Regions from separate parts of the Bacteroides helcogenes P 36-108 genome, predicted to be linked through region 1. Evidence: riboswitches for the same ligand, from Rfam matches in the RefSeq annotation. Region 1 holds a riboswitch; each other region holds the start of a gene.
The links. A riboswitch is a leader RNA that binds a small molecule or an ion and turns the genes downstream of it on or off. The one in region 1 is predicted to bind cobalamin.
Positions count from the first base shown of each region.

Region 2: linked by a shared signal. The riboswitch ahead of BACHE_RS11010 (TonB-dependent receptor) and the one ahead of BACHE_RS10095 (uroporphyrinogen decarboxylase/cobalamine-independent methonine synthase family protein) in region 1 are both predicted to bind cobalamin.
Region 3: linked by a shared signal. The riboswitch ahead of accC (acetyl-CoA carboxylase biotin carboxylase subunit) and the one ahead of BACHE_RS10095 (uroporphyrinogen decarboxylase/cobalamine-independent methonine synthase family protein) in region 1 are both predicted to bind cobalamin.

Region 1 covers NC_014933.1:2,487,637-2,498,571, reverse strand. Annotated here, with positions in the region: gene BACHE_RS10130 (glycosyltransferase family 2 protein) at 1-834, opposite strand, end outside; gene BACHE_RS10125 (bifunctional 4-hydroxy-2-oxoglutarate aldolase/2-dehydro-3-deoxy-phosphogluconate aldolase) at 1,387-2,055, opposite strand; gene BACHE_RS10120 (sugar kinase) at 2,199-3,224, opposite strand; gene BACHE_RS10115 (LacI family DNA-binding transcriptional regulator) at 3,478-4,536, shown strand; gene BACHE_RS10110 (Na+/H+ antiporter NhaC family protein) at 4,669-6,021, shown strand; gene BACHE_RS10105 (30S ribosomal protein S16) at 6,165-6,722, shown strand; gene BACHE_RS10100 (TlpA disulfide reductase family protein) at 6,846-7,946, shown strand; gene BACHE_RS10095 (uroporphyrinogen decarboxylase/cobalamine-independent methonine synthase family protein) at 8,079-9,044, opposite strand; cobalamin riboswitch at 9,107-9,323, opposite strand; gene BACHE_RS10090 (anaerobic ribonucleoside triphosphate reductase) at 9,612-10,935, shown strand, end outside.
Region 2 covers NC_014933.1:2,705,925-2,716,859, forward strand. Annotated here, with positions in the region: gene cobJ (precorrin-3B C(17)-methyltransferase) at 1-307, opposite strand, end outside; gene BACHE_RS10980 (DUF4160 domain-containing protein) at 450-701, shown strand; gene BACHE_RS10985 (DUF2442 domain-containing protein) at 694-927, shown strand; gene BACHE_RS17355 (hypothetical protein) at 1,009-1,218, opposite strand; gene BACHE_RS10990 (HU family DNA-binding protein) at 1,450-1,953, shown strand; gene BACHE_RS10995 (PepSY-associated TM helix domain-containing protein) at 2,794-4,299, opposite strand; gene BACHE_RS11000 (sirohydrochlorin cobaltochelatase) at 4,311-5,255, opposite strand; gene BACHE_RS11005 (TonB-dependent receptor) at 5,266-7,506, opposite strand; cobalamin riboswitch at 7,560-7,826, opposite strand; cobalamin riboswitch at 7,921-8,122, shown strand; gene BACHE_RS11010 (TonB-dependent receptor) at 8,307-10,664, shown strand; gene BACHE_RS11015 (sirohydrochlorin cobaltochelatase) at 10,812-10,935, opposite strand, start outside.
Region 3 covers NC_014933.1:2,719,294-2,730,228, reverse strand. Annotated here, with positions in the region: gene BACHE_RS11055 (cobyrinic acid a,c-diamide synthase CobB) at 593-1,930, opposite strand; gene BACHE_RS11050 (RapZ C-terminal domain-containing protein) at 2,012-3,439, shown strand; gene BACHE_RS11045 (nucleotidyltransferase family protein) at 3,436-4,170, shown strand; gene BACHE_RS11040 (putative transporter) at 4,167-5,852, opposite strand; gene BACHE_RS11035 (acyl-CoA carboxylase subunit beta) at 5,957-7,489, opposite strand; gene BACHE_RS11030 (acyl-CoA carboxylase biotin carboxyl carrier protein subunit) at 7,492-8,007, opposite strand; gene accC (acetyl-CoA carboxylase biotin carboxylase subunit) at 8,033-9,544, opposite strand; cobalamin riboswitch at 9,724-9,931, opposite strand; cobalamin riboswitch at 10,063-10,264, shown strand; gene BACHE_RS11020 (TonB-dependent receptor plug domain-containing protein) at 10,327-10,935, shown strand, end outside.

The sequences.
Region 1 (10,935 bases):
CATGAATTCGCCCAGACTGTAATATTGGGCGGACAACCAACGGCGGCGTTGCTGATAAAAGCTATGCGCTTTCTGTATCTTCTCATCCTTTACACAGGTGTCGGGCAAATAGTGGAAACGTACCCCCTGGTAAAGAAGCTTCATCTCAAGCACACGGTCGAAGCCTCCCACCGAAGTGTTGCTCATCATCGCAGCACGAAACAGGGGGTACTCGAAGGCCATGCCCGAACCGATCAGAGCGGCCGACATGCCCAGATTGGCATGTCCCAAACGAAATATGGAATTATTGATTTCCTCGCTGACGGCGTCCAGATAAGCCATGTCCGTATTCAGGTTCTTGGCTATGCGGTGGGACTGCACCACTTGAACGCCGGAAACGGCAAAGGCATTGTTCACTTCGGACAGATAGGAAGGGCCGATGATGTTATCCGCATCTATTATCAATGCCACGTCATAGTCGTCCTCATCCAGATACTCAAGAGCCGCCTTCAAGGATTTGGTATTCGTACTTTTCTCGAAATCGACCTGAAGCAATTTAACGGAAAGCCCGGACAAGGCTGAATTTGTCTCGGGCAGCATGTGGTCGGAGATAATCACGACATCATACTTGTCACTCGGATAGTCCTGCGCCAGACAGGAATGTACGGTGGCCATAATAACCGCATCTTCACGATAGGCGGCAATAAGCACTGCAAAACGTTTATAATCGTCGGCCGGTAAGGGCACAGAAGGTTTACGGCACAACGAAGCTAAACTATACACCAGCAAATACACTACATTTACGGCGAACAGGATGTATAGAATCCAGTCAAATATAATTAATATCTGTTCCACGGCTCATTCGATTTAATCCTCCTGTAAGTCAGAAAATCCGATCTCAGGAATATTCGATACAAAGATACAAAAAAGAAGAAGAATCCGGATAAAAGATACGGAAAACAGAAGCAGGGACATAAAAAAACGAGCAAGCTCTCACGAACCCCTCGCCACTCATAAGAAAAGCCATAAAGGCTTTTCTTTTTTTACATCACATCTAATTGTTATCCAAAAATCAATCTTTCTTTTTACCTCTGAAAAAACTTCAATAACCTTATTCGAAAAACATTAATCTTAATTTTACCTTTACCTAATTACCTATTTTTAAATCCAAATCTTTTAGCCTATGAAAAAACTAAATTTCAATCTTTTTACCTAACAACTAATATCTATACTGAAAAACTCTATTTTTATTATGTAAACATTAGCTGTTTCCCAACAGCACTACAAAGGTAGGATGTTTTTTTGTGTTCGCAAACATGAAAAGCTTTTTCCATATGTTTTATAACATAGTTTTAGAGAGGAAGCATGAAATTTACACTTGTAAACACAAAAACAAAATGAATCATCCTATCCTCTTGCTTCCGCAATATAAGCCAAGGCTTCCTTGCATTTTTCAGTAACGTAAGTCCAGTCTTCGGCGGAAACCTTATCTTTGGGAAATAGCTTGGAACCCATGCCCACACAGAACACGCCTGCTCCGATCCATGAAGTCAGATTCTCCCGAGTGGGCTCTACACCGCCCGTAACCATCAATTTAGACCAGGGCATCGGGGCCAATAGCCCTTTCACGAGTTTAGCGCCCAATACGTCGCCGGGGAAAATCTTACAGAGGTCGCAACCGGCTTCCTGCGCAAAGCCCACTTCCGAAACGCTTCCGCATCCCGGAGTATAGGCCACCAGGCGACGGTTGCAGATCTTGGCTATCTCAGGATTGAACAAAGGACCCACAACAAAATCGGCTCCCAACTGCAAGTACAAGGCAGCCGTGGCAGGATCAACGACAGAACCTACGCCCACAGCTATTTCCGGGCATTCTTTCGCCGCAAATTTCACAACTTCCGCAAATACTTCATGGGCAAAGTCGCCCCGGTTGGTAAACTCGAATGCGCGCACACCGCCTTCATAGCAGGCTTTCACTACTTTCTTTGCCACTTCTGCATCCTTATGGTAGAATACTGGAACCATGCCGGTAGAACCAATCTTGTTCAATACGGCTATCTTATCAAATTTTGCCATTGCATTAATCAATAATTTAATGTATAACTCTAATCTATAATTCACAGTGAAGTTAAGGGAGTTAAAAGGAGTTATCGCTCGCTTCACTCCTTAACTTCTTACAACTTAACTCCTGAGTATGAACAATGAATGCTCAAGAATTATTAGCGTTGCACGCGACCGCTTGCGTCACCTCCCGCCAATGCTTCTACCTCTTCGGCGGAAACGAGGTTGAAGTCACCGTTGACGGTATGCTTCAATGCAGATGCAGCCACCGCAAATTCGAGGGCGGCTCCCTGGTCAGTCTTGGTGAGCAGGCCGTGGATGATGCCTCCGGAGAAAGAGTCGCCGCCACCCACACGGTCAATGATAGGATTGATGTCGTAACGCTTCGATTCGTAAAATTCCTCTCCATTATAAATCATTGCCTTCCAGCCGTTGTGGGTTGCGGAGAACGATTCTCGTAAGGTGGAGACGACATATTTGAAACCGAATTCCCTGGCCATAGCCTTGAAGATGCCCTTGTAGCCTTCAGCATCCGTCTTGCCGCCTTCCACATCTGCCTCAGGCTTGAAGCCGAGGCAGAGTTCCGCATCTTCTTCGTTGCCGATGCAGACGTCCACGAACTGCATTAACGGTTTCATAATGGACTGGGCCTTTTCTTTCGTCCAGAGTTTCTTGCGGAAATTAAGGTCAACAGATACCGTGACACCGTGGCGCTTGGCAGCTTCACAGGCCAGGCGGGTCAGTTCGGCAGCCTTGTCGGAGATGGCGGGAGTGATGCCCGACCAGTGAAACCAGTGCGCACCTTCCATAATGGCGTCAAAATCAAAATCCGAAGGGTCGGCCTCTGCAACGGCAGAATGTGCACGGTCGTAAATAACCTTGCTCGGGCGCATGGAAGCGCCGGTTTCAAGATAGTAAATGCCCACGCGGTCACCTCCACGAGCTATGAAATCCGTCTTTACACCATACTTGCACAGTGCGTTTACTGCCGACTGTCCGATTTCGTGCTTCGGCAATTTGGTTACAAAATAAGCATCATGCCCGTAGTTGGCACAACTGACAGCGACGTTGGCTTCACCGCCACCATATACCACATTAAAAGAATCGGACTGCACAAAACGGGTGTTTCCCGGAGTGGACAGCCTCAGCATGATTTCACCCAATGTAACTACTTTCTTTCCCATAATCTTTTATCTTTTTATTTAATATATGATTGGTCTATTTCCTTTCAATTTGTCATTTAAAGCAAAAAACAACATTAAACAACTGATAACATGAAGTATAAACTGTAAAAAAGTGCATCCTTCGCAGCCTCCGTGTGCGGGCACAAAGATACAACAATTTTTGAAATACAAGAAATTATCATATATTTGTATCGAAAATACCAATATTATTATTGTGTGCGAGCACAAGGTTGTTCAAATAGCAGATCAACAGATGGCAGAAAGAATAAGAATAAAAGACATCGCCAAGATGGCAGATGTGTCAGTAGGTACTGTGGACCGTGTGATTCATGGGCGAAGCGGTGTTTCCGAATCCAGCAGGAAACGGGTGGAAGAGATTCTGAAGCAGTTGGACTATCAGCCCAACATGTACGCCAGCGCGCTGGCCTCCAATAAGAAATACACATTTGCCTGCCTGCTGCCCCAACATGAGAAAGGAGAATACTGGACAGAGGTGGAGGCAGGCATAAACGAGGCCGTGACGACTTACTCCGATTTCAATGTTGCCGTGTGGATTTCCTATTATGACCCCTACGATTACCGTTCGTTCGCCGAAGCTTCCCAAAGCATTCTGGCACTGAAACCTGACGGGGTAATGTTTGCACCCACCGTCCCGCAATACACCAAGTTGTTTACGGACGGACTGACAGAGCATGACATACCTTATATATATATAGACTCGGACATCAAGGAGGAGCCCGCCCTCTCCTTCTTCGGGCAGAACTCGCACCAAAGCGGATATTTTGCCGCCCGCATGCTGATGCTGATTGCCGGCGAAGATGCCCTTGAAATCGTTATTTTCCGCAAGATAAACGAAGGGATCGTGGGATCGAACCAGCAGGAACGGCGCGAGATAGGCTTCCGTGAATATATGCAGAAGCACCATCCCGCATGCCGCATCTGGGATCTGGACCTGCATGCCAAGCGCGACAGTGAGGATTCGCAGATGCTGGACGAGTTCTTCACGAAGCATCCGGCCGTGAAAAACGGCATCACTTTCAACTCGAAAGCATATATCATCGGGGAATATTTGCTGAAGAAGCAAAAAAAGGACTTCAACCTCATGGGCTATGATTTGCTGCAACGCAACGTAGAGTGCCTGAAAAGAGGCAGCATATTCTTTCTCATCGCACAGCAGCCTGCGCTGCAAGGCTTCGATGGCATAAAGACCCTGTGCGAGCATCTTATCCTGAAAAAAGAGGTGACAAGAGAGAACTTCATGCCGATTGACCTGCTGACAAAGGAAAATATTGAGTTTTATTACAATAAATGATATAGCGGGTGGCACAAGCGCATTGACCGAAGAGCAAGAAACTCAAAAAGCGGAGGGGTGATGCGGTGTGTGTCAAAACAAGCTTACCAGTTTCTTTTAGGCACGGATTACATTACTAAATATAATAACAAAATGCCACTGACAACAAATACAACCCAAAAGCCCGAAGGCGGCTGGTGGACACTCAGCCCACTGATGGTTTTCCTCTGCCTCTATCTGGCAACTTCCCTCCTGGCGAACGACTTTTATAAAATGCCCATCACCGTGGCATTCCTGCTGTCCTCCTGCTACGCCATCGCCATCACACGGGGGTTGAAGCTGGAGCAGCGCGTCTATCAGTTCTCAGTAGGCGCCAGCAACAAGAATATCATGCTCATGGTATGGATCTTCATCCTTGCCGGAGCATTCGCGCAAAGCGCCAAACAAATGGGCGCCATCGACGCCACCGTGAACCTCACCCTGCACATCCTGCCGGACAACCTGCTGCTGGCAGGCATATTCATTGCCGCATGCTTCATCTCATTGTCCATAGGCACGAGCGTGGGCACTATCGTTGCCCTGACCCCCGTAGCCGTAGGGCTGGCCGAAAAGACGGGAACAGACCTTCCCTATATGGTAGCCATCGTGGTGGGCGGCTCTTTCTTCGGCGATAATCTCTCGTTCATTTCGGACACGACAATCGCCTCGACCAAAACGCAGAATTGCGTAATGAGGGACAAGTTCAGAGCGAACTTCATGATTGTGATTCCGGCCGCGCTCATCGTGCTGTGCTTTTACATCTTCCGGGGCTTATCCGTATCGGCCCCTGCACAGGTGCAGGAGATAGAATGGATTAAAGTGATCCCCTACCTCATCGTGCTGGGCACAGCCGTGGCAGGAGTCAACGTAATGCTGGTCCTACTGCTGGGCATCGTATCTACCGGCATCATAGGAATCTGCACGGCAACCGGCCTTACCGGCATAGGCGCGACTCCCACAGAGGGTGTAGCTGCAAGCACCTCATTCTTCGACTGGTTCGGAGCCATGGGCACAGGCATCACGGGGATGGGAGAGCTCATCATCATCACCCTGCTGGCGGGCGGCATGCTGGAAACCATCCGCTACAACGGAGGCATAGACTTCATCATCTCCCGCCTCACCCGCCACGTCAAAGGCAAGCGGGGGGCGGAATTCAGCATAGCCGCCCTCGTCAGCATCGCCAACCTCTGCACTGCCAACAATACAATAGCCATCATCACCACCGGACCGATCGCCAAAGACATCGCCCTGCGTTTCCACCTTGACCGCAGAAAGACGGCGAGCATACTGGACACCTTTTCGTGCCTCGTGCAAGGGCTGATACCCTACGGAGCGCAAATGCTGATCGCCGCCGGACTGGCCGGCATCTCCCCACTCAGCATCATAGGCAATCTGTACTACCCGTTCTGCATGGGAGCGTGCGCGATACTGGCCATCCTGGTGAGATATCCAAAGAGGTACTCGTGAACGCGAAGATTCCTGAATTGCATGACAAAAGAAAATAAATCGCAATCCATAAATCATAATCCGAAAATATTTCCTACCTTTGCGCCCGCTATTACGAGTTAGTAGCAATATTCAAATCATTAACTAAAAACATTTAATTTAAAATGGCAACAAAAATCAGATTGCAAAGAAATGGACGTAAGAACTACGCTTTCTACTCCATCGTTATTGCAGACGTAAGAGCACCACGTGATGGTAAATTTATTGAGAAGATTGGAACTTTCAACCCCAACACCAATCCTGCCACAGTAGATTTGAAGTTCGACCGCGCGCTTGACTGGGTATTGAAAGGTGCACAACCGACGGACACCGTTCGTACCATCCTCTCCCGCGAAGGCGTTTACATGAAGAAGCACCTTTTGGGTGGCGTAACCAAAGGCGCATTCGGCGAAGCAGAAGCAGAAGCCAAGTTTGAGGCATGGAAGAACAACAAGCAAAACGGCCTGGCTGCCCTGAAAGCCAAAGACGAAGAAGCCAAGAAAGCTGAAACCAAAGCACGTCTGGAAGCCGAAAAGAAAATAAACGAAGAAAAGGCCAAAGTATTGGCTGAAAAGAAAGCCGCTGAAGAAGCCGCCAAAGCCGCTGCCGAAGCACCTGCCGAAGCACCTGCAACCGAAGCCGCAGAAACTCCGGCCGAAGAAGCTGCCGCCGAACAACAGTAAGCACAGCATTATCATTAAAATTGGGATTAAAACTATAAAATCCTCTCCACTTCATACGGAGAGGATTTTTTATTTATTATCTTTGCTGCTCATACAATTATTCACCTTAAAAAGAAGCAAGCAATGAGAAAAGTTGTTTATCTACTCGCCGCTGCCGCCATATTTGCGGCCTGTAACGGCGGAAACAAGGGCTACACCGTAACCGGAACCGTAGAAGGAGCCGCCGATGGAGACACCGTGTATCTGGAAACCGTCGAAGGACGCCAATTCGTCAAATTAGACTCAGCCATCATCAAAGACGGCAAATTCACCTTCAAAGGTGCGCAAGACACCACAGCCAACCGCTATATCTCTTATAAAGCAGCCGGCAAGGACGGCATGGCAATCGATTTCTTCCTCGAAAACGGAAAAATCAGTATCAACCTGAGCCCCGGAGAAAACGACTCGGCCACCGGCACGCCCAACAATGACGCATATCAGGAAATCAGAACCAAAATCGGCGGGCTGAACCGCCAAATGATGGACATATACAACTCCATGTCCGACTCCACCCTAACCGACGAGCAGCGTGAGGCCAAAGGCAAGGAAATGGAAACCTTGCAGGAGAAAATGATAGAAACCACCAAAGAGGGAATCAAAAAAAATATCACAAACCCGGTGGGTATCCAACTGCTGAAGCAGAATTTCTATTACATGGAAATAGCTGACCTCGAACCTCTGATGCCGCAGATTCCGGCAGCTTACAGCAACGACGAGACAATCATCAAAATAAAAGAAAACGTAGAAAAAATGAAAGCCACTGCTGTGGGACAGAAATTTACAGACTTCGAGATGCAGACTCCGGAGGGAAAAACGGTGAAAATGTCCGATTATGTAGGCAAAGGCAAAGTAGTGCTTATAGACTTCTGGGCAAGCTGGTGCGGCCCCTGCCGCCGCGAAATGCCCAATCTGGTAGAGGCTTACAAAAAATACAAGAACAAGAATTTTGAAATAGTCGGTGTTTCTTTAGACCAAAGCGGTGACTCTTGGAAGGAAGCCATCAAGAAACTGAACATCACTTGGCCGCAAATGTCCGACCTGAAATACTGGAATTGCGAAGGCGCCAAGTTGTATGCCGTAAGCAGCATTCCTCACACTGTACTGATTGACGGTGACGGAATTATCCTTGCACGCGGTCTGCACGGTGACGAGCTGCAACAGAAATTAGCCGAAGTGATCAAATAACGATCCACACACACTGCATCACAACGAATGCCACACTTCAACAAGGCCAATGACGCATGTCATTCTTTGTGAAGTGTGGCATTCTGCATATCAAAGTGTGGCATATTTCACTGACAACAGAATATCTTCCGGTCAGCAAAATATACGCCGCGCCATCATCATCCCCAGCCGCACGGTTTCCCACTGTTCTTCCTCATCGGCATCCGAGGGGGAAAGAAGCGCATTGGCATCGGGCAGGCACAGAGTGAAACGTTTCAGAGGAATATAATTCAAGACATTCTCCGTCTTGGCCTGAAGCTCGTCCAACTCGTCTTCATGGGGATAACGGGAAAGCACAAAACCGAACACCGCCTCCTTCTCATGTAGGAACCATAACAAGCGGTTGCGGTCGCAAGAGCCGCAATCGTAGTTCAGGAAATAGGCGTCGGCGCCATGCAACTGCACCAGCATCTCCGTAGGAGCATGGAAAGCCACATACATTCCGCCGGGACGCTCGCGCAAGACGCGGTTGTTGAGACGAATCGTTTCTTCCATAACCACGGAATGCACACCGTCAAACTGGATATAGCGGCAACCGGCATCATAAAGTCTGTCCAGCAGTATCTTATAACAGGCGGTGATGTCATCGGACAGGAGGCGGATGTCCGGATAGGCGGCCTCCAAGCAACTCCGTTCCACACGCTGAAGTATCTGCGTCATCACTTCTGCCGGCGAGGGTATATGCTGCTTGACCGTCACGTCCTCACCCGCCACGGAAACGAGGAAAGCAAACTCCTCAAATACGGGATGCCGTTGCAATCCGATCCGGGCGGTAATCTCCAGGGCAGATCCTGCTGTGAGGGGCCGTCCATCCTTTGAATGTATCCCTTCCCAGCTTTCCAGAAAGTCACGGCTCCGGAAACCGCCATCGGAAACAACTTGCATGCCTCCCGACTTCAGCCGTTCCACAAGGTTGCGTACTTCTGCATCTTCAACCGCCTGCAAGGTTTGCAGGCTTATCCGCCCGTTGCGATATTGCTCACGGGCATCTTTCAGCGCGCGAGGCGCACAAAAAGCTCCGGCAATATCCAATCTGAACGGAGGAAATACTTTTGCCATATCTATCCTTTCTTTTGATTATATTAAGATCAATAATCTTTGCCCTAACCCCACGAGTGACAAAGAAGCGCAATCGAACGGCAGGTCTTCTGACTCAGTTTCCATTCCGAACGCCTTCCCAACCTCTTTCGCTTCCGAATTTGATCAGTGGCAACAGGTATCCAACGGAATGTTTGACGTAAAACTTCACAGCAGCGGGACTGTTCGGGAGTTGCACCCGATTCCCTTTTAATTGCTAAGGAAGAAAGCCTTATGCAAACCGGTTCGATGCAAATATAGCTAAAGAATTCGAAAACAGGCAATCTGCCTCAAATATTTATCTTCATTTTGCATTTCAGAATCAAGGGTGCTCTTTGTACTCCGCCAATATACAATAATGAGCAACTATGAAAAGCTATCTTCAAGCAAAGTTTCCCACTTTTCAACATATACATACTGTACGTCAATACATTAACACTTTTTAAACCCACAAAAGTTTTCCAAAAAGAAAAACATATCAAGAAGATACGTAACTTTGTTGGCATAACCAAGTCAAACAAAACAGTTCTACATTTAGATACAACGATTATGATACAAACGGTAATTAAACGTGACGGCCGCATTGTCGGCTTCAATGAAGAGAAAATAGTCACAGCCATCCGGAAAGCCATGCTGCACACGGACAAAGGTGAAGACTTGCAGTTGATTCATCAGATTACAGACCACATTTCCTTCAAGGGAAATTCACAAATGACGGTGGAGGCCATTCAGGACATGGTGGAAGTGGAACTGATGAAAAGCAGCCGCAAAGACGTGGCGCAAAAGTACATAGCCTACCGCAACCAGCGCAGCATTGCGCGCAAGGCAAAAACCCGTGACATGTTTCTGGAAATCATCAACATCAAATCCAATGACATCACCAGAGAAAATGCCAACATGAATGCCGACACTCCCGCCGGCATGATGATGAAGTTTGCCAGCGAAACGACCAAGCCGTTTGTTGACGATTACCTGCTGAGCGACGAAGTGCTGGAAGCCGTCAGCCAGAATTATCTGCACATCCATGACAAGGATTACTATCCCACCAAAAGCCTGACGTGCGTGCAGCATCCATTGGACCATATCCTGAAAAACGGCTTTTCGGCCGGGCACGGTGAGTCACGCCCCGCCAAGCGCATAGAAACCGCCAGCATCCTGGGATGCATCTCCCTGGAGACGGCGCAAAACGAAATGCACGGCGGACAAGCCATCCCCGCATTCGACTTCTACCTTGCCCCATACGTGCGCAACAGCTATATCGAGGAAATCAAAAACCTGGAAGAACTGAACGGGAAAGATTACTCGCATCTGTATCACAAGGAACTGACGGACTATCTGCCACAAGCGCTGGAGGACTTGTCCGGCGAGGATCGCATCGTGCAGCATGCCATCAACAAAACCGCAGCCAGAGTGCATCAGTCGATGGAAGCGTTCATACACAACATGAACACCATCCACTCGCGTGGAGGCAACCAGGTAGTGTTCAGCTCCATCAATTACGGAACGGACACTTCGGCAGAAGGACGCTGCATCATCCGCGAATTGCTGAAAAGCACCTATCAGGGTGTGGGCAATGGTGAAACGGCCATTTTCCCCATCCAGATATGGAAAAAGAAACGGGGAGCCAGCTATCTGCCCGAAGATCGCAACTACGACCTTTACCAATTGGCATGCAAGGTCACCGCACGCCGGTTCTTCCCCAACTTTCTAAACCTCGACGCTACATTCAACCAAAGCAAGGAATGGAAGGCCGACGACCCGAAACGCTACGAACACGAAGTGGCGACCATGGGATGCCGCACACGTGTCTTTGAGAACCGCTTCGGGCCTCAAACTTCCATCGGACGCGGAAACATTTCTTTCTCAACCATCA
Region 2 (10,935 bases), 220 kb from region 1:
TCCGTTCGCGCTTCATTTCATAAATAAGCGGTGTCATGCCGTAAATACCGGCATCTCCGGAGCTGATGACGCAAACTGTTTTTCCTTGTTCGGCCAGTTCGAAAGCTTGTTCGGCACGAGTGCGTTCACGCTTCATGCCGGTGTCTATGCATTCTGTTTCGGGACGAAGATGGGGAGTGACAAACTGGAAGTAATATTTATATCCCACCACTACATCAGATTCTTGTAAAGCGGAAATAACGGCGGGAGTAATGTCTAGTTCGTTGCCCGGTCCGATACCGGCAACAATTATTCGGGGTTGTTTCATATCCGTATTTTCTATTAGAGATGCAAAGATAAGACATAATTTGATGTAAGCGAAGAAATCTCTTCCGTATGCTGAACAAAATCTCTTGCCGGACATTGTTATTCAGTATAAAATAAATATCTTTGGCTCGATATAAAGTAATATGAATCTGATATTTAGACGTAAAGACGGTTATTGCTTCAAAATCTTCTCAAATGAGGAAGAACGGCGGCATATTCATGTGGTGAAAGCGGACTGTGAAGCGAAGTTCTGGTTGGAACCGTCCGTGGAACTTGCCGAGAATTACGGCTTTACTAATAAGGACTTAAAGAAAATAACTCAAATCTTAGAGCGATATGGAGACGAATTTAAACGCCGGTTTACAGAACACATCGGTAAGCGTATTGATGATTAACGCCCAAGGCATCATGCTTTCGGTGCAGGGAAATGACTTTTTCATTTCGTACAATCGTATGCCTTGGCTCAGAGACGCTCGCATCTCCGACGTGCTGAATGTGCGCATGTCGGGACGTTCGGCTATTGAATGGGAAACTTTGGGCGTTGATTTGGAGATAGAGAGCCTCAAGCACCCCGAACGCTATCCGCTGATTATGAAACGTAATCCTTTGGATTGTATCTGAGTGGAGAACTCAACAACTCATAATCTCCGTCTTTTCCCTGCAGAAACATCCCTATATCCTTTGTCGGACGGAAATAAAGTATTACATTTGTCCTGACGTTGCAAAGCCGTCCGCTACCCACCCGTAGGATGGACGAAACCGCAACGGACAGTAGATGAAAGGCTCCGGTACAAGGCAGAACCCATCTGTCTGCACCGGAGCCTTTTGCGTGCAAGAACCGCCTGCCATCCTTGCCCAGAAGTATCTGTGGAGGGGGTAGGCGGGGAGGCGGTAATGAGATACGTATGTCACCACTCATGAGATACGTATCTCTCCACCCATGACATACCGTATGTCATACCCCATGAGATACGTATCTCACCACCGATGATATACGTGTCTCAAAACCGCCGACTTGCCGATGCCCTTTTCCGCCTTATGCGGACTCTGACGAATGCCTCCTGCCGGTTGCCGAAAGACACCGACACTTGACAGAATTATGAAGTAATATCATTGAACAAATCTACTAAAACTTAAAATGCTATGTACAAGTATAAGTTAGTTCAGAAAATCAATCCCCAAGACAAGACGGCCAAGAAGAAATGGTACGCCACCGCTATCGGCAACGATGCGCAGGACGTCAAGGCCATGACCCGTGCCGCCACCGAGAACACCACTACGGCCCCCATCGAAATGGAGGCCTCGCTGGAACTCTTGGGTAACTACGCCATGCAGCAGCTCCTGCAAGGACACATCGTAAAAGTGGGCGACCTGGGCACTCTGCGCATCACCTTCAAAAGCGAAGGCGTGGAGGACATCACCACCTTCAATGCGGGGCAGATGATTAAAGAGCCACGCATCCTCTTCACCCCCTCGAAGACGCTTCGCGAGGGTGTTGTCAAGAAGCTCCAGTTCCAGAACGGCGGTGTGCTCGAAGCAGGCGTCAGCTATGCTTCCCTTGCCGACTACAAGTTGGCCAAGGGCATCACTTCCGGCGGAGGCTCCACCGGTGGTTCCGGCAACGAGAACGACAATCCCTTGGGATAATCCTTTCGGAAATCTCCCCTTCGTGCCACAGCGCTTACGTAGGGGAATGATCAACGAGAAAGTCCATCGCAAGCTCCGCAGGTGGGGCGGAGCAAGCGGTGGACTTTCATCTTCTGCTATACCTTTCTTATCTTCGTTTCCTGCGGCATATCCTCCGCAGATAATTGATGCTTAACGTAAGGTTACTGACAGATTTAACGTAAGTTTACTGACAGAAACAACGGTTCCGCCGAGCAGCAATCATTCATCTTCTGCTATGCCTTTCTTATCTTCGTTTCCTGCGGCATATCCTCCGCATATAATTGATGCTTAACGTAAGGCCTGTGACGGGTTTAACGTAAGGTAGGTGACGGAAACAACGTAAAATTGCTAACAGATTTAACGTAAGTTTACTGACAGAAACAACGGTTCCGCCAAGCAGCAATCATTCATCTTCTGCTATACCTTTCTTATCTTCATTTCCTGCGGCATATCCTCCGCAGATAATTGATGCTTAACGCAAGGCCTGTGACAGAAACAACGGTTCCGCCAAGCAGCAATCATTCATCTTCTGCTATACCTTTCTTATCTTCGTTTCCTGCGGCATATCCTCCGCAGATAACTGATGCTTAACGCAAGGCCTGTGACGGAAACAACGCAAGTTTACTGACAGAAACAACGGTTCCGCCAAGCAGCAATCATTCATCTTCTGCTATACGTTTCTTATCTTCGTTTCCTGCGGCATATCCTCCGCAGATAATTGATGCTTAACGCAAGGTTACTGACAGATTTAACGTAAGTTTACTGACAGATACAACGGTTCCGCCAAGCAGCAATCATTCATCTTCTGCTATGCGTTTCTTATCTTCGTTTCCTGCGGCATATCCTCCGCAGATAACTGATGCTCAACGCAAGGCCGGTGACGGAAACAACGGTTCCGCCGAGCAGCAATGCCCAAAGGACGGTTTTGCGCAGGGTGGTGTTGGAGTTCAGTCCGGGCAGGCGCATACGGTGCAAGGCGGTGTATGACCAGTACTTCCATCGGGAGGAGGTATCGACATGGCGGATATTGCCCGTTTCCGGATGGATGTAATAGACGCTCCGGTCAGCATCTTCTACCGTTACTTTCCAGACGGGGAGTTGGGGACGCCCGCGATACATGCTGCTCATGTCACGATAGTATGTTTCAAAGTGGCTGAGCAGTGACATCCGAATCGGCACGGGGTGATGGGCTGTCGCACTGTCGGAGGCGTATATGCTTTCGATGCCTCTGCGGATTTCGTCTTCGGAGAGCTGTAAAGGGCGGGGCAGGCTGTCGGCCGCGTCTATGTAGAATTCTGTCTTCCCGTCTTTTACGGTATAGTAGGGATGTTCACGGAAGTTGCTCCATTCTATCTGTAGGGCTTGGGGATGGGCTGCTATGACGCTGCGATAGTCCAGTGTGTATTGGTCCGGTTGGGGGGCATGGGCGTGTAGTGTGCGTACGGGGTTGTTCTTCAAGGCCGGCTTATGAATCCATTCGGGAATATCTGCCAAGGACATCATGCCGCTGAAGGTAAAGGTCAGTACAAAGATCCCGAAGATTATTCCGGTCATGTAGTGCCAGTGATACCATTTCTTGCGATAGGGCGAAAAGCGGTGGTGACGGCTGCGGCGTGTCTTGCACCATATATCTATGGTTATCCAGATGCCTGCAATGACCATGATACATCCCAGGCCGGACAGCCAGATGACTGTTTTGTTCCATAGTGCAGCGTCTTGTCTCAGCCGGGTGAAATATACCCAGTGGGGAATGGCGCCCATCCATGCCCAAAAACGTTCGTTCCGGTTGGAGAATTGTATGGCTTCGCCCTTTTGCGAGCTTAGGTAGAGTTGGGTTTGGGCATCATCGGCGAAATGTATCTTGTAGATGGGCATTTCTTTTTTCAACTTGCCGAATGGAATCCATTGGTCTAAGGAGTGTATCGTATCTATGCGGGCTATGGGGGCGGAACACCACAGGGCGGCTGTCCGGCGGATACGTTCATTGTCCACCTGTGGCATTGAGTCGGATGGATTCAGAGGAAGATCGTATTCCCCTTTGTTTGTACGGATATGGAAAACCGTTTGTCCTAAGTTGCGGCCGAGGGTCAGATTCCTGACTTTTTCCTTGTGGGGAAGGCGGGCCATGACGGAAGCAATGTCCGGCAGCGAATCATCCGGTGTGGAGAGTGTTTCCTGCTTCTGTAGCTTTTCATTTGCGTTGACACGGGGAAAGTGGTGGTACATCATCACGAATGCGGAGAGGAACCACATGAGAAATAGGATGCAGAGCAAAGTGCCCAGTATCCTATGGATGGAGTACATGGATTTGGTAATGATATTCATTGTTGCTTCTTTTATTCTGCATCTTTGCCGGCGGCATAGGCTGCTTTCTTGGTCATGATGTCCGGCATGCGGTGTTTCAGCCCGAAACGAATGTGGTTGATGAAGATTTCTTGTATTTCGGGAGCTTGTCCCAAGCCTTCGAGATGTGCACTGACGGTATATCCTTCTTTCTCAAGTGCTTCTTTCCATTCTCCGGCTATGTCGTTTTTAGCGTGGTCGCCGGCTACGAACATGAAGGGAACGAGGGTTACCCGTTTGGCTTTGGCGGCCTTTAGCTGTGCGAGCATGGTTTTGAAAGTAGGATAACCTTCGATAGTGCCTACATGGAAATTGGTCAGTCCGTTTGCCTTCAGCATGTAGTCCATCTGGCTGTAGATGGCGGTACTGGGTGTATAAGTTCCGTGACCTACGAGGACAATATTTTCCTTGGCTGCTTTCTTTCCCTGCATGGATGTATTGAGGCGTTTTCCCAATATGTCAACAACCTTCTCGGCATCTTCTGTGGAATAGAGCAGGGGAGTGCCTACACGAATTTCTTTGAAGAAGGGCAGTACGCTCTCTACGTCCTTGCGCAGCGATTCCATTTCTACACCGTCAATGATGTTGGTGCTTTGTACGATAACGTGTGTATAGCCTTCTCCACGAAGTTTCAGGAGTGCATCCAGTGGGGTTGCCTTTTCGATGCCTCGTTCTTTGAGGCGGCGGATAATGATACGGGATGTGTAGGCTTCCTGGAATTTCAATTCAGGAAAAGCCGCCTGCACCTTTGCATTGATTGCGTCGATGGTAAGGGCACGGGTGTCATCGTGTGTAGTACCGAAGTGTACCATGAGAAGGGCGGCTTTGTCGCCGGGTTTCATACTTGCCAGCATATCGCTGTGTTCGTAGTTGCCTCCCTCATGCGCATGGCAGAGGAGGGAGATGGTCAACAGGATAAAGAGTGATATAATTCTCATATATAATTGATTATTTATTGAATCGCACGGCCAGACTTACATATACCGAACGTCCCGGATTCAGTGTGGAGAAGTTATTGTTCCAGGGGCGGTCGTCTATCTTGTCGAAGATATTCTCTATACCCACGCCGGGTTCCAGAATAAAAGATCTCAAATTGAATGTGTGGCGGGTATTCAAATCCCATTGCTGATACTTGGGGGCATATCCGTAGGTTTGCGAATACCGTTCTCCTTGAAGGCGTCCGTGCAGGTTTACATTCAGGCGGTAGAAGCTCCAACTATGTTCCCATTGGCCGTTGATGTTTCCCATGTGCCTGATGCTTTTGTCGATAGGCGATTCTTTATATGTACCGTCTGTCTGTAGCTGTTTGGCTTTGGTGTCCATGTAGGTATAGCCTCCGCTGACTCTGAAGCCGGCTCCAAGGTTTATGGTTGCATTGAAACTGAGGCCTTTGGTTTTTGCTTTATCCACATTGTCACGTTGGCGTATCTCGTCAAACGCAGCATGCTTTTCATCCAATCCCATGGCTGCAATCTCCTTGTCGGAGAGGGTACGGTAGTTTATCATGTCACGGATGTCATTCATAAAACCGGTTACTGAGACTGAAATCCATTGGTAGTTGTATTCCGCATTCAGTGAATAGTAATTATTCTTTTCCGGTTTCAGATTAGGATTGCCCACTGTATATCGGCTGGATGTCTTCGACTCATCCGTTGCATAAAGCTGTGAGAGGGTAGGAGTGCGGAAACCGGCAGCATAAGCGGCACGTAGATTCAGATCTCCAAGTTTGTACATCAGGGCTACATTGGGTGTAGCATGATTCTTAAAGTTCTCATTATAGATATAGCGCAGTCCTAACACCGCCTGTAGATTTTTCATCAGCTTGATTTCATCTTGTGCATAGAGAGCCATCGTGTACATATTCTTGAATGGAATGTTATCCGATTCGCTTTTTAATTGCTCATTGACGTACTCCATTCCTACAGACAATCTGTTGTGACTGCCTATTCTGAAGATACCTTTTACGTTTCCGTTATAGTAATGTACTTTTTTGCGCGTCACTTCATCTCCCGGTTGGAAGCTGCCTGATTTTTTGAAATAAACATAGTCGGACGAAAAATTGTCGGAATAGAATTCTGCATCAATATATGCGGAACGGTTAATCATATACTTCATTCCTGCCCCATAGGTGTACGTTTCATGTTTTAGATTATAAGTATATGCACCTTTCTCCACATATTCTTTTTTCTTTTTATCATAAGTGAAGTAAGTGGCATCTTGCGGACGGCGGGTTTTGTTATCATAATAAGTACCGCGTACATAGAACGATAATTTATCCGTAGCATTAAACACGAAACGCTGGTTCACGGTATTGGAGTAGAAACCTACGGAAGTGGGTTTCCCTGTAAGGTTTCCGTTCTCATCAATGTTGTTGTTCTGCCAGCTACCTGCCTGGAGGCGTTGATAGGAGGTGTAAGAAGATAACTTACCTGCATTGACGTCCGCATTGAAAGCTTCTGTCCAACGTCCTTCACTGGAATAATGTGTATAGTTGGATATATTCAAAGTGTTTTTGGCATCATCCGTGATGATATTTATGACACCTCCTATGGCGTCACTACCGTAAAGGGCGGATGCAGCTCCGTTCAGTATTTCGACACGCTTGATGTTTGCTACATTAATACGGGTGTATCTGTCTTCTCCTGCCAGTCGCTTACCATTTTCAAGAATCAAAACATAATCTTCATTGATTCCGTTTAGGCTCATTGTAGTGCCCATACCATTGGTATAGGAAGATATGTTGGGAGTAAGTTTTACCAATGCCTCTTCTAAGGTTGATACATTGGCACTGCTTATTTCCTTGGCTGTAATTACTGAAACCGGAACGGGACTGTCTGTCATGCGTTTATGTGTACCTGTACCGGTTACTACTACTTGCCCAATGTTGTTGTAGCTTTCTTCCATGACTATGTGAATATCTTTGTTGCTGCCTTGAAAAGTGAAATGCAAGGGAGCATACCCCACATACGTAAAACTCAGGTTATGTTTCCCTTCAGGAAGGTTACTGATACAGAATTCTCCTTTTCCATTGGTTGTTCCACCTGTAAGACTATTATCTACACGGATGTTGACGCCTGTTAAAGGTTCGCCGTATTCTTTGCCCGTTACTTTTCCGCTTAAAGTTACCTGGGCATGGAGAGATACCATCAGACAGCAGAGTATGGCTGTCAATAAGATATTTTTCTTCATTGATTAATAAAATATGGTTAATACTTGACTGCCTGACCCGGGAAGTCTTTTTCTGTTATGCAATGTCTCAGGCAGGTTTCCTGACTCAGCCTTTCCGAAAAGTCCAACCTTCCCGCCCTTCTGACTTCAGAGAAAACATTCTGCAATTTCAGGACAGTGGTTATAGATGAGAATACTTTTCGTTTGCTTTATTCCATCTTTTTTAGATAGATAAGCAAATAGGACCATACAGTAGCGGGCACTGTTTCAGCTTTTCACTGAATTCCCTTTTATATGACAGACAGAAAGAATGTCATATCACCTGAATGGGTGCAAATATACCTACTTTTTTAGAGAGAAAAATTAAACGCATATCTTTTGTTTACTTGGTTTTAAAATATTTTCTTATTTTTTCTTCTTTTATAAAAATAATAATACCTTTGCGGCGTTTTTGGTGAGATAATAGCATTTCAAGCTAATTGTTTTAAAAGGGAATCCGGTGAGAATCCGGAACAGTACCCGCTACTGTAAACACCTTATGAGAGGAATATTCTATTCGCATACCACTATCGCAAGATGGGAAGGTTTTATTTCTCAGGTGAAGTCAGGAAACCTGCCAAAAGTAAGCTGTTAGATGTCAAATTCCCGGGGATAGGAAATGACTGATGATCTGTTGAGTCAACAAAAGAATTTATACTAAAGTTCTTATTAAATTCGTTATTAGGGAAATTATCTTTAATATTCATCTGATATTGAGATTATTCCTTTGCGTGTTTTTTGATTCGGATTCTATGATATAGTTTTAATTTTAAGATTTAAAGATGAACAAAAAAGTTTTTTTATCAATGGCTGTTGCTTGTCCGCTATTGGTATTCGGACAGGGAAAAAGTATTACAGACAGTATTTTCAACATTAGTGAGGTGGAGATTACAGCTAAGCAGAGGAAACCTTTGCAGGACCAACCGGTGGGTATGTTGAATATGCCTGTCCCGTTGAAGTATCTTCCTATGACAGTGACCAAGATAGATCATGCTACCTTGCAGCGTAAGCATATAACTAATATGGAGGATGCCGTACGCTTTTTGCCGGGCGTAATTATGAGTTCAAATCAGTTGGGGGCTTTTCAACGGTATAGTATTCGTGGTACTTCTGATGCTGTGATTGCTTATGACGGAATACGTGATGAGCGTTCTTTGACTAATACAATACCTTTTGGTGACCTTTCTTCTGTTGAATCCATTGAGGTTATCAAAGGGCCTGCATCTATACTGGCAGGACATTCTGTGATGGGAGGAATCATCAATATCATTCGTAAGAAACCAACAGGACGTTTTACAGGCAATGCTGGCATAAGCTACGGCAGTTGGGAGCAAAAAGAGGCTAATGTAGGTTTCGGTGGTAAGTTGTTGGGACCGATAAATTATCGCGCCAATATTTACTATGCAAACGGGGACGGTTATCGTATGGTAAATGCCGACCGTTTCTCCGGAATGTTTGCCATTGGTTCCCAAGTCGGAAAGAAAGGGTATTTGGATGCAAGCATAAATTTTAATGACGACTATTATACCACTGATATAGGCGGTGCTCCCACAATGCCCGGAGATGTTTATAGCGTTAACGGAGACAAACTATTTGCCAAAAACGGCGAACGTAATCCGCTTTGTAATTACGAAGATGTGTTCAATGACATTGCAAACAATAGTATGCGTCGCCGCAATGTAGATGTAATGGCCACTTATACTTACGAATTGGCAGGCTGGCTGACTCTACGTGACCGTTTTTCTTATAGTCATAGTAACCTTGATTACTCTTGTGTAGAACGAGTCAGTTATCGTACCAGTGACAAACCTATATATGATTGGTATTATAAAGACAGTAAAACCGGAAAAACAAAGTACATAGAAGTGGATTCAGTACGTAGTGGGGATCCTCTTTGTTTTAATCCTGATCACCGCACTACCAGCAATATGCTTGATTTTACCGGTAAGTTCGAAGCCGGCAACATCAAACATAACTATACATTAGGATGGGCTTATTCCTATTTCAATTTTACCCAATATAATGGTTATGGTGCAGGAGATGTGTGGGGGCCTGGATTGAATGAAATGGTATCCGTAGTCAATCCTCATTATGTACGCGATTGGTGGGATAGCAAAGTTTCAGCCGCTTCCATCAACCACTATACTACAAATGCTGTTTATCTGACAGATGTTTTTGATATTAACGAACATTGGAAAGGCATGCTTAGCGGTCGTTTTGATATCTATAGATACAAAAAGGCAACGGCAACCATCAGTGACGGACGTCAGCATTATGATGACGCTAATCGTACAGACTGGCAAAAAGTTTCCACCTCTGCTTTTACCTATCGCGCCGGATTGGTATATCTACCCGTTCCGGAAGTTTCGCTTTATGTTTCAGCGGCTTCTTTCTTCAAACCATATAATACCATGTATGGTAAAAACATAATATATTATGACCGTAATGGTCATGAATTTATCCCGGATGATAATGGAGGAGAAGTTTTTAAACCGCAACGTGGCAATCAGTTTGAATTAGGGGTACGATATGAAAGTAAATTATTAGATGTAAATGCCAGTGTTTATTATATTCGTAAATTCAATGTAGTCACCAAGATTGGTGAACAAACCGTGCAGGAAGGCGATGAGGTTATAAAGAAAACAGTGCAGGCACAAGTGGGGCGTGCTACTTCCAAAGGATTTGATTTTGATATTACTCTGCATCCTGTAACCAACCTCCAGATTGTCGGTGGTTTTGGGTGGTCTGATTATCGCCAAATTGCAAGTAATATGGATTGGGTTCCTAAAGATGCAGATTGGATTACTTTAGATGAAGAAGGAAAGATTAACATCCGTGCGACCGGTGTTCCGCGCACTACTTTCTATACGTATGCTGATTATGCTATTCCCTGTGGTATCCTAAAAGGTCTCTCTTTCCATTTGAGTGGTACATTTACCGACCGTATATATAATAACATTGAAAATAATGTTTATGATCCGTCACGTTACATTGTAGATGCAGGTATTTATTACCCCATAAAAAATAGTATCACACTGTCTTGCAATATCAATAATATTTTTAACAATCATTACTTCAGCAGTACAACCAAGCTTGCAAAACCCCGTAACTTTATAGCTACAATTGCTTATAGCTTTTAGTTCATTATTGAATCCGGAAAGATGAATGATATTATTTCTCATTTCAGATGACGGATGACAAATGCCGATTCTAAAGAAAACGGCGCATTATCCGAAAACGTGTCGGAAAATGTGCCGTTTTTGCATTATAAAGAGAAATTATACTGATTATTCTTTTGCGCTCGGATCATACATCGGGGCATTTTGTAAGGCATTTTGCATATGGCTTATCCATACATTTACTATCTCTTTATAATCTCCCAGCCCTTTAATGTTGCAGTTGCCGATTGGA
Region 3 (10,935 bases), 230 kb from region 1:
AACGAGACATTTTTCTCTTTCAAACCGATTGCACTATTTCAGCATATATAACGTACTATGAACAAGAAGATTAGACAAATAAAAACGTTCATTAGACGTACGTTTAATGGACACCCTTTAAAAGCAAAGTTCAAAGATTGAAAATGTATAGAAAAGAATGGATACAAATAAATATTTCTAAAGTAATTTACCTCTCATTATCAGTAATTTATAATCGAATGAAGTAATCTGATGAAATATTTTTTATCAAACATTTTGTTTATATAAAAAACGCCTTTATCTTTGTGTCCATTAAACGTACGTTTAATGGACACCATAATATACTACTCTTCAATACCTTACAAAGCGTTTCTTGCTTTACCAGTTTTATTAGAGAGACAGTTATCCGTTATCTAAAAAGAAATGTGTTAAGTCAGGAAACAATCATGTAAAACTTCGTCCCACATGCGTGGGGTGAAATTCTGTATGAACCTTCTGCATATTCAGTAAGGTTCTTTTGTGTATTATACACTGACAAGAGAAAGAAAAAGCATAAATGTCCAGAGAATCAAAGTCCTTCTATCCGTATGCATGCATACGTGTAGGAATACTTTCAAAATAGAGCCATCACATCGATTTCTCCCCAATACAAATGGGTATAGCTGGCAATCACATTTTTGTATCGGAATACAGGTGTAGTCACTGATTCTCCCTTAGCGTTATAAACTTGCACAATGGAAGAAGGAATAGATTCTTTGTCAGTATCCAGAAATGTGGTATAATGAAATTCGTGTCCCCGAAGATGCTGACCTTTATAGTTGAACTGACGATAGCCCAACGTCAGTTTTCGGGAACGATTGTTATTGGATATGTAAAAAGGAAAAACGCCCGACAATCCGGCTGTTTTACAACAGCATTTACCATAATGGCAGGCATCTGTGGTAATACCTCGCGACAAGTAAATCATTCCGCCACATTCGGCCAATACTTTACCGCCGGCTTCTATATACCGACGAATCGAATCCTGAGCACGCCAGGCTGTGGCCAACTTTTCGGCATGTTCTTCCGGATATCCTCCCGGCAGATAGAGCAAATCGGTCTTTTGGGAAATGGGACGGTTGTGTTCGGGATTAAAGAAGGAAACTGTACCCAGACGGCGAAGAATATCCAGATGTTCTTCATATAGAAAAGAGAATGATTCTTCATTACGAGCCACCAAGATGCGCAACCCGCCGGTTTGTCCTGTCACCGCCTGCCGTACTTCGGGCAAAGAAAGGGTGGTTTTCTCCAACAGCAACTGCCAGTCCACATGTGTTTCCAGCAAATCGGCGAGCAGATCCAATGCATCCGTCTCTTTCGAACGGCTGAAATCAAGCCCCAAATGACGAGATTTTTGCTCCAAATCTTTTTGTTTAGGTAAATATCCCAAGCAGTTGACATTTAAATCCTCACATACCTCCCGTAACATTTCATAATGACGAGGTGAACCGACACGATTGAAGATTACTCCCGCAATACGTATATCCGGACGGAAATTGATAAACCCGGACAATAAGGGAGCCATGGAATAAGCCGCAGACTTGGCATCAACCACCAGCACAACCGGAATACCCAAGAGTTGCGCCACTTCCGCCGAAGATCCCCTATCACGATCGTACCCGTCATACATCCCCATCATTCCCTCGACGATGGAAATGTCTGCATCCACCGAATAGCGTGCATACAGTTCACAGACATGTCTCTTGGATGCCATAAAAGTATCCAGATTTACAGAGGGACGACCACAGACAGCCGTATGATATTTGGTGTCTATATAATCGGGGCCACACTTGAAGGGTTGCACTTTCAAACCTTTTTTCACAAACAATGCCATCAGCCCACGGCTGACCGTTGTCTTTCCGCTACCCGAAGCAGGAGCCGCTATCAAAAATTGAGGGTTATTCCTTTCCATCTTCTTGCAGATTATTTCGGGCAAAGGTAAGCATATCTCCGACAAAAGCCTTACCTTAGCCGCCAAAATAAAACATTTGCTATGATAACCGAAGAACTTAAAAAACTCTACATCTCACATACCGGACACGAACCGGAACAGATTGACGAACTTCCTTCTTCCGGCTCCAACAGACGCTATTTTCGTCTTTCCGGCAGCCCCACACTAATTGGTGTCAGCGGTGAATCTGTCGAAGAAAACCGCGCATTTCTCTATATGGCCGAGCACTTCCGCGAAAAAGGTCTGTCCGTTCCACAGGTATTCATCCGTTCGGAAGACGGCGTGTATTACTTACAGGAAGATTTAGGAGATACGCTTTTGTTCGACGCCATAGAAAAAGGACGTAAGACCAGCGTATTCGGTGAAGACGAAAAGCAGCTTCTGCGTAAAACAATCCGCCTGCTGCCTGCCGTACAGTTTGCAGGGGCTGACGGAATGGATTTCTCCTATTGTTATCCACAGGCTGAATTCAACAGCCGCAGTATTCTTTGGGATTTGAACTACTTCAAGTACTGTTTTCTGAAGGCCACAGGCATGGATTTTCAGGAAGACCGTCTGGAAGACGATTTCCAGAAGATGGCTGATGTATTACTCCGCAGCAGTTCGGCAACTTTCATGTATCGTGATTTCCAAAGCCGCAATGTCATGATTAAGGATGGTGAGCCTTGGCTCATTGATTTTCAGGGCGGCCGTAAGGGGCCGGTCTATTATGACGTGGCGTCGTTCTTATGGCAGGCCAAAGCCAACTATCCCGACAGCCTGCGAAAGGAACTCTTGCAGGAATATATAGATGCCCTGTGCAAATATCAGCCCGTAGACGAGGCTTACTTCCATGCACAGCTCCGTCACTTCGTTTTGTTCCGCACCATGCAGGTACTGGGGGCCTATGGTTTTCGCGGCTATTTCGAGAAGAAACCCCACTTCATTCAAAGTGTACCTTTCGCCATTGAGAACCTACGTCAATTGCTGCAAGAGCCTTATCCCGAATATCCGTATCTCTGCCGAGTATTGCGGGAGCTCACCGAATTGAAACAGTTTACGGATGACCTGCAAAAACGCCGGCTGGTAGTAAAGGTGACGAGCTTTGCCTATAAGAAAGGTATTCCCGAAGATTCGTCCGGCAATGGAGGCGGCTTTGTATTTGATTGCCGTGCCGTGAATAATCCCGGTAAGTACGAGCGTTACAAACCTTTCACCGGACTGGATGAACCCGTCATCCGTTTTCTGGAAGAAGACGGTGAGATTGCTGTCTTTCTGGAGCATGTCTATGCACTTGTGGATGCTTCCGTGAAGCGGTATATGGAACGTGGGTTCACTAATCTTTCCGTCTGCCTCGGCTGTACGGGCGGACAGCACCGTTCCGTCTATTCGGCACAACATCTTGCCGAACATCTGAACAAGAAGTTCGGCGTACAGGTCAACCTGATACATAGAGAACAGAATTTCGAACAAACTTTTAAGGCAAAATGAAAGCAATGATATTTGCCGCCGGACTGGGCACACGTCTGCGTCCGCTGACAGACAATATGCCCAAAGCACTTGTTCCCGTAGCAGGTAAGCCGATGCTGGAACGAGTGTTACTACGGTTGAAAGAGGCCGGATTCGGTGATATAGTCATCAATATACACCATTTTGGAGAACAGATTATTGACTTTCTGCATGCCAATGACAATTTCGGCATGAATATCAGCATCAGTGACGAACGTGACATGCTGCTCGATACCGGAGGAGGCATCAGGAAGGCCAGACCTTTTTTGGACGGGGATGAACCGTTTCTCGTCCACAATTCGGATATTCTGACAGATATGGATCTATCCGCTTTCTATCAACAGCATTTGGAAAACAATGCGGAAGCGACACTACTTGTCAGCGAACGAAAAACCTCCCGTTATCTCTTGTTCGATGACTCTTACAACCTGCATGGCTGGATCAATAAATCTACCGGAGAAGTAAAACCGGAAAAATTCAGTTATCGCGAAGGAAAATATAAAGAACTGGCATTCGGAGGCATTCACGTTATTTCTCCTTCCCTTTTCCGTAATATGGATAATAATCCGTGGAAAGGAAAGTTCTCCATTATCTCCTTTTACCTGTCGGTCTGCCGGACAGCGCGAATACAAGGCTATCCGCTTCAGGATTTCCGATGGTTTGACATCGGCAAACCTGAAACGTTGAGCCAAGCAGAGAAATTCTGGCACTAAGCAAGTGCCAGAATTAATAACTGTGCCGTAAGTACCCTCAGAAACATCGCTAATGGATATACAGTGGCATAGCCTACGGCCGGAGCATCACAAGATGTCAACTCTGAAGAATAGGCCAAAGCCGGAGGGTTGGTATTTGTACCGGAAAGTACACCGATAAGAGTATAGTAATTCAATTTCCAAGCATATCGTCCGATAAGTCCTCCCAACAATATAGGAACTACCGTAATAACGGCTCCATAGGCAATCCAGATATAGCCGCCTTCATAGATAATGGTATCTACAAAACCATTACCTGCCCCCAATCCCACACACGCCAGGAAAAGGGAAATACCGATTTCACGTATCATCAGATTAGCGCTCATAGTAGTATAAGTTATCAGTTTATATTGAGGTCCGAAACGGCTGATAAGAATAGAAACAATCAATGGTCCGCCAGCCAGTCCAAGCTTCACTGGTTGAGGAATACCGGGGAAGGCAAAAGGAAGACTCCCCAGAATACATCCTAAGGCAATGCCCAGGAAAATAGGAATTAGATTAGGATGATTCAGACGTTTCAGTGAATTACCCAACACCTTTTCTGCATGGCTTACGGCAAGCTCACTACCCACAATCGTCACACGATCCCCCATCTGCAACTGTAAATGAGGAGTAGCCACCAAATCGACCCCCGAACGATTTACACGAGTGATGCTGGCGCCGAAATTATTGCGTATTCTCAACTGTAAAAGTGACTTTCCATTCAGTTCTGGCTTGGTGATGAGAATACGGCGGGATATCAGATTCTTATCCACTTGTTCCCATTCCACTGCGATTTTCTTACCAAAAAACGCAATGATAGCTTCCACATCTATCGGATTGGCAATAAATAAAATCTGATCCTCCACATGCAGCACCGTATCGGCATTTACCAATTCGGATTCCATGCTCTCTTTATGGCGTATGCGGGAAATAACAAAAGCACGGTTCAGTAAAGGCTTTACATCCTTGATCATCTTTCCATCTATGGCCTCATTGCGTATCTCTACCGAAATGGGACGGACGGTAAGTTCCTGTAAATGCCCCAACCCGCGCTCAGCTTCATTTTCTTCCTGCTTTGTATTGATATGAAGAAGATATTTCAACGCCAACAGAGCCAAGATGCATCCTATAACACCCAAAGGATAGGCAACCGCATATCCTAAAGCAATCTCCGGTGCATCTACCCCATTAAAATCACTGTTTGCCTGCTGGGCAGCACCCAGACCGGGAGTATTGGTTACAGCCCCCGACAGGATGCCGACCATAGTAGTAATGGGAATTCCTGTAACAAGGTGCAGTATTATAGTAATCAGCACACTGATAAAAATTACCAGCATGGCCAATACATTCAATGTAAGCCCGCCTTTTTTGAAAGCAGAAAAGAAACCGGGCCCCACCTGCAAACCGATGGAATATACGAACAAAATCAAGCCGAATTCCTTCAGAAAATGAAGGAGATGTTCGTCCAGATTCAAATTGAAATGTCCGAACACAATGCCGACAAAAAGAATCCACGTAACACCCAATGATATGCCGGCAACCTTCAACTTGCCAAGCATAATACCGAAGGCAATAACAAGTGACAGGATAAGGACAGAATGAGCCACTCCTCCACCCCAAAGATTAGGGTAACCTTCAAAAAGGTTTCTCAATAGTTCCATAGTTTCAAACGTATATATTATGATTCGACAAATATTCGAGTAAAAAGTATCCCCACAGAAATCACTTCTCCGGGGATACGCATTTCACACATTAAAATAACTATTTATAAAGGCATGTTGCCGTGCTTTTTCGGTGGATTGCTCTGATTCTTGTTATGAGCCATCTCCAATGCCTGAACCAGCTTATAGCGGGTGTCTCGCGGCATAATCACTTCATCAATAAGCCCACGCTCGGCAGCTCGATAAGGATTGGAGAATTTCTTTTCATACTCCTTGATAATCTCTTCTTTCTCTTCGGATGATGCTTTTCTATAAAGAATATTCACAGCACCCTCAGCCCCCATTACGGCTATTTCTGCCTGCGGATACGCCAGATTCACGTCGGCGCCGGTAGGTTTACTGGACATCACGATGTATGCACCGCCGTATGCCTTGCGGGTAATCAAAGTTATTTTGGGTACGGTAGCTTCGGCATAGGCATATACAATCTTCGCTCCATGACGGATAATACCATTATGTTCTTGCACCGTACCAGGCAAGAATCCAGGAACGTCCTCAAAAGTTATTAAAGGGATATTGAAACAATCACAGAAACGGATAAAACGAGCCGCCTTGTCTGAGGCATCAATGTCGAGCACTCCTGCCAGGTAAGCAGGCTGATTAGCGACAATCCCCACCGAACGGCCATTTAAACGCCCGAATCCTATCACTACATTTTTAGCGAAGTGAGGCATCACTTCAAAAAAATACTGATCGTCTAAAACGGGTTCAATGATGTCCTTAATATCATAAGGTATGTTGGGATCTTCCGGAATAACAGTCTGGAGGACTTCTGCCTGACGGTGTATATCATCCGTAGAGGGCTTGAAAGGAGCGTCTTCCATATTATTAGAAGGAAGGAAACTCAGTAATTCACGGATACTCATCATCGTCTCTTCCTCCGTATTGCACATGAAGTGAGTTACCCCACTCTTACTACTATGTGTATAAGCGCCTCCCAATTCTTCTTTATCCACCTCCTCATGAGTTACCGTTTTTACAACATCAGGCCCGGTAATGAACATATGGCTTTGTTCCTTCACCATGAAAATGAAATCTGTCAGTGCCGGGGAGTAACATGCGCCTCCTGCACATGGCCCCAAAATAGCAGAAATCTGCGGAATGACTCCCGAAGCAATGGTGTTCTGGTAAAAAATAGACGCATAACCCGCCAGGCTATTCACCCCTTCCTGAATGCGCGCTCCGCCTGAATCATTAAGGGCAATAACTGGAGCGCCATTCTTCAAAGCCAACTGCTGAACTTTTACAATCTTAGCTGCATTGGTTTCACTCAACGAACCGCCATGTGCTGTAAAATCGTAGGCGTACACAAACACCAAACGTCCATCCACCTTGCCGTAACCACTTACCATGCCGTCACCGGGAATCTGTTTTTTCTCCATGCCGAAATTACCGCAACGATGGTTCACAAACTTATCCAGTTCATTGAAAGTACCTTTATCAAGCAATAAATCAATGCGCTCGCGAGCTGTCAGATGACCGGAAGCATGCTGTTTCTCTATCTTGTCCACACCTCCACCCAGTAAGGCACATTTATCCAGTTCTTCAAACTGTTTATATGTTTCTTCTCTATTCATAGTTATTCCTCTTTAAAAAGTTCCAATTCTACCAATACTTGATTAGCATTCACAGGATCGCCTTCGCTTACCAATATGTTCTTCACTGTGCAATCCGCATTCACTTTATAGTTACTCTGCATTTTCATAGCTTCCAGCACAACGGCAATATCTCCTGCCGTCAGCCGATCACCCACATTTACGGGAATACTGATGACTTTACCCGGCATAGGAGCTGTTATTTTATCACCTTGTTTCTCCTCCACCCCTTTTCTCGTGTGCAGATATTTGGCCTGTGTATCTATGATATCCACATGATATGAGCGATTGAACATACTCACATCATAGTTCTTTCCTCCTTCTCCACGTACCAGTCCCGCATTAAAAGAATTCCCGTCATGCAAAATGGAACAACTTCCATTTTCCGCCATTACAATATCTACGTCGTACGGCTTTCCGTCAATGGTAAGCTGCACTTTATTTCCCTCTTTACTGACCAAAGTGACATCAGCTACCCGATCTCCAATATGTATTTCCATTCTTAAAATCTAAATATTCCATTAATTAAATTCTCAGTACTCCCTTCTGCAATCCAAACTCCCTCCAACGACTGATGGGACGTCCGTCAGGAAGTTGTCCAGAGGCATTTTCTTCCAGATTTACCAGATAATCCATGTATGCCGCAATCATAGAAACATTCTCCAGCTCCTCATTAGCCGTATTGGTACGAACCAGCATACGTGCATTTTTCTCTATGAACAAAGTGTTATATTCACCTTTCACAAAATCGGGTACATACATGATACGTTTCAGATAACCCAAATTTGTTTTCAGACCTGTTATCTTATACTCATACAACACACGGCGCATACGCTCAATAGCATACTGGCGAGTAGTAGCCCATACAATCAATTTACCAATCATCGGGTCATAGTAGATAGGAATCTCATAGCCCTCATATACATAGCTGTCAATACGCACACCGATGCCGTTCGGTTCCGTCAGTTGCCTAATAATGCCGGGTGAAGGCATAAAGTTGTTTTCCGTATCCTCTGCACAAATACGGCATTCTATGGCATGACCGCGCTGAAATAATTCTCCCTGCCTGAGATGCAAAGGCTCATCATTGGCTATACGAATCTGTTCTTTCACCAGATCTACACCGACTACTTCTTCCGTAATGGGATGCTCCACCTGCAAACGGGTGTTCATTTCAAGAAAATAAAAATTCCTATTTTTATCCACAAGGAACTCAATCGTGCCAGCACCCAAATAATTTACTGCCTTGGCGGCAGCAACAGCTTTCTCTCCCATCTCCTTACGAAGTTCGGGAGTGAGGAAAGGTGACGGGCTTTCTTCCACAATCTTCTGGTTACGACGTTGCACTGAACATTCACGATCGAAAAGATGGATCACATTCCCATGATTATCACCTAAAATCTGAAATTCAATATGATGGGGCTCTTCCACAAACTTTTCCAAATAAACCGTATCGTCACCGAAAGATGACATAGACTCCGAACGGGCAGTATTATAAGCCTCTACCACTTCATCCTCATGGTGAATAAGACGCATTCCTTTGCCACCGCCTCCCATAGAGGCCTTCAACATTACCGGATAACCGATATCGTTACAGATGCGTATTGCCTCCTCGGCACTCTTCAATGGTTGTTCCGTTCCGGGAACCACAGGTACTCCTGCAGCTATCATACGCTGGCGGGCTGCTATTTTATCACCCATAGCCTCCATTGTCTCAGCAGCGGGACCAATGAAAATGACGCCTTCTTCCTTGCATCTCCTGGCAAATTCGGCATTCTCGGACAAAAAGCCATATCCCGGATGAATGGCATCGGCATTACAATGTTTGGCAATGGAAATAACCTTCTCAATATTTAAATAACTGTCTTTTGCCGCTGCCCCTCCTATCGGATAAGCTTCATCGGCATACATTACATGGTGTGAGGTGCGGTCGGCATCAGAAAAGATCGCTACTGCAAGTAATCCCATTTCACGGCACGAGCGCATTACGCGCAATGCAATTTCGCCCCTGTTGGCTATCAATACTTTCTTTATCATTTCTTTTTTCTTTAAAGTATATAAAGGTATATTCTGTCATTGCTGACAGAACAATATATCATCGTGCATACATTCAATTTGCTGCACCACAACCCGGACATACCTTTTGCATAGGCATCTCTCTTAGATTTTAATGTTAACTTATTCTTTCGTACTGTCTTCCTAATCCCACGAGTAAAGGCAGCCTTTAATGAATGGCAGGTCTTCTGACTGACTCCTAATCTTGAAGCCTTCCCGATATTACACAATAAACTATCAGTGGCAAAGGTTTTTTCCAAGATTTTAGCAGAGTTTCACAGCAGCGGGACTGTCCGGGATTTGCACCCGATTCCCTTTTAATCCGAATGACAGAATCATTCATTCGGAACCAATTCGGGGGCAAAGATAATGGAAACAACATGCAATACAAAAAAATAGCTGTTTATTTTTCCTTCACTCAGATACGGACAATTTTATGAAAAGACATAGAAAAACAAAATTAAGTCCGAGTAAATATTGAAAAATGTATAAAAGTCGTTATCTTTGTTTCTGGAATTGGCAATCGGAAAGCATACCTGCCTACCGATGCAAGGGAATCCGGTGTAAAACCGGAGCTGTACCTGCAGCTGTAATCCTCTCAGATAAATGTCTGTAACTACAAAGCCACTGTAACTGAAACCTTATGGGAAGGCTGTGCGGACAGAGGAAAGCCAGAATACCTACCAACTTCCATAACCAAAGCACGTAGCTTTCAGGACAAGAAGCGACGTACCGTATTATTTATCAAAGAAAATCGGTAAACGATGAAACACAAGTATTGGCTTGGGACAATGCTGCTATGTGCTGTGCAGCCCATTATGGCACAAAGCATCATTGAGAATAAGAGCGAAAAAGAATTGTCGCTCATGCTACAGGAAGTAGTAGTAACCGGAACCGGTACAGAACATTATTTAAAAGATGTCCCTGTACAGACAGAAGTTATTAATCGCAAAATGCTGGATAACTACGGTGGCGCTTCTCTGGAAGATATTTTGACCGGATTATGTCCGGCATTCGACTTCAACCAAAGTGAAATGGGCTCTAATATGCAACTTGGTGGATTAGGAAACGGATATGTGCTACTGCTCATAAACGGCAAAAAAATACATGGTGACATAGGTGGACAAAATAATCTGGGACTGATAGATCCAAACCGCATAGAACGTATTGAAATCGTGAAAGGAGCTTCATCAGCCCTCTATGGGAGTGATGCCATAGCCGGTGTGGTGAACATTATCATCAAAAAACACCAAGAGAGTCTGTTGATAGAAAACACTACCCGCAGCGGTTCTTACGGTGAAGTGCGCCAATCCAACACTCTGCAATTCAAATCCGGAAAATGGACTTCAGGCACAGGTTTCCAACTGAAGCAT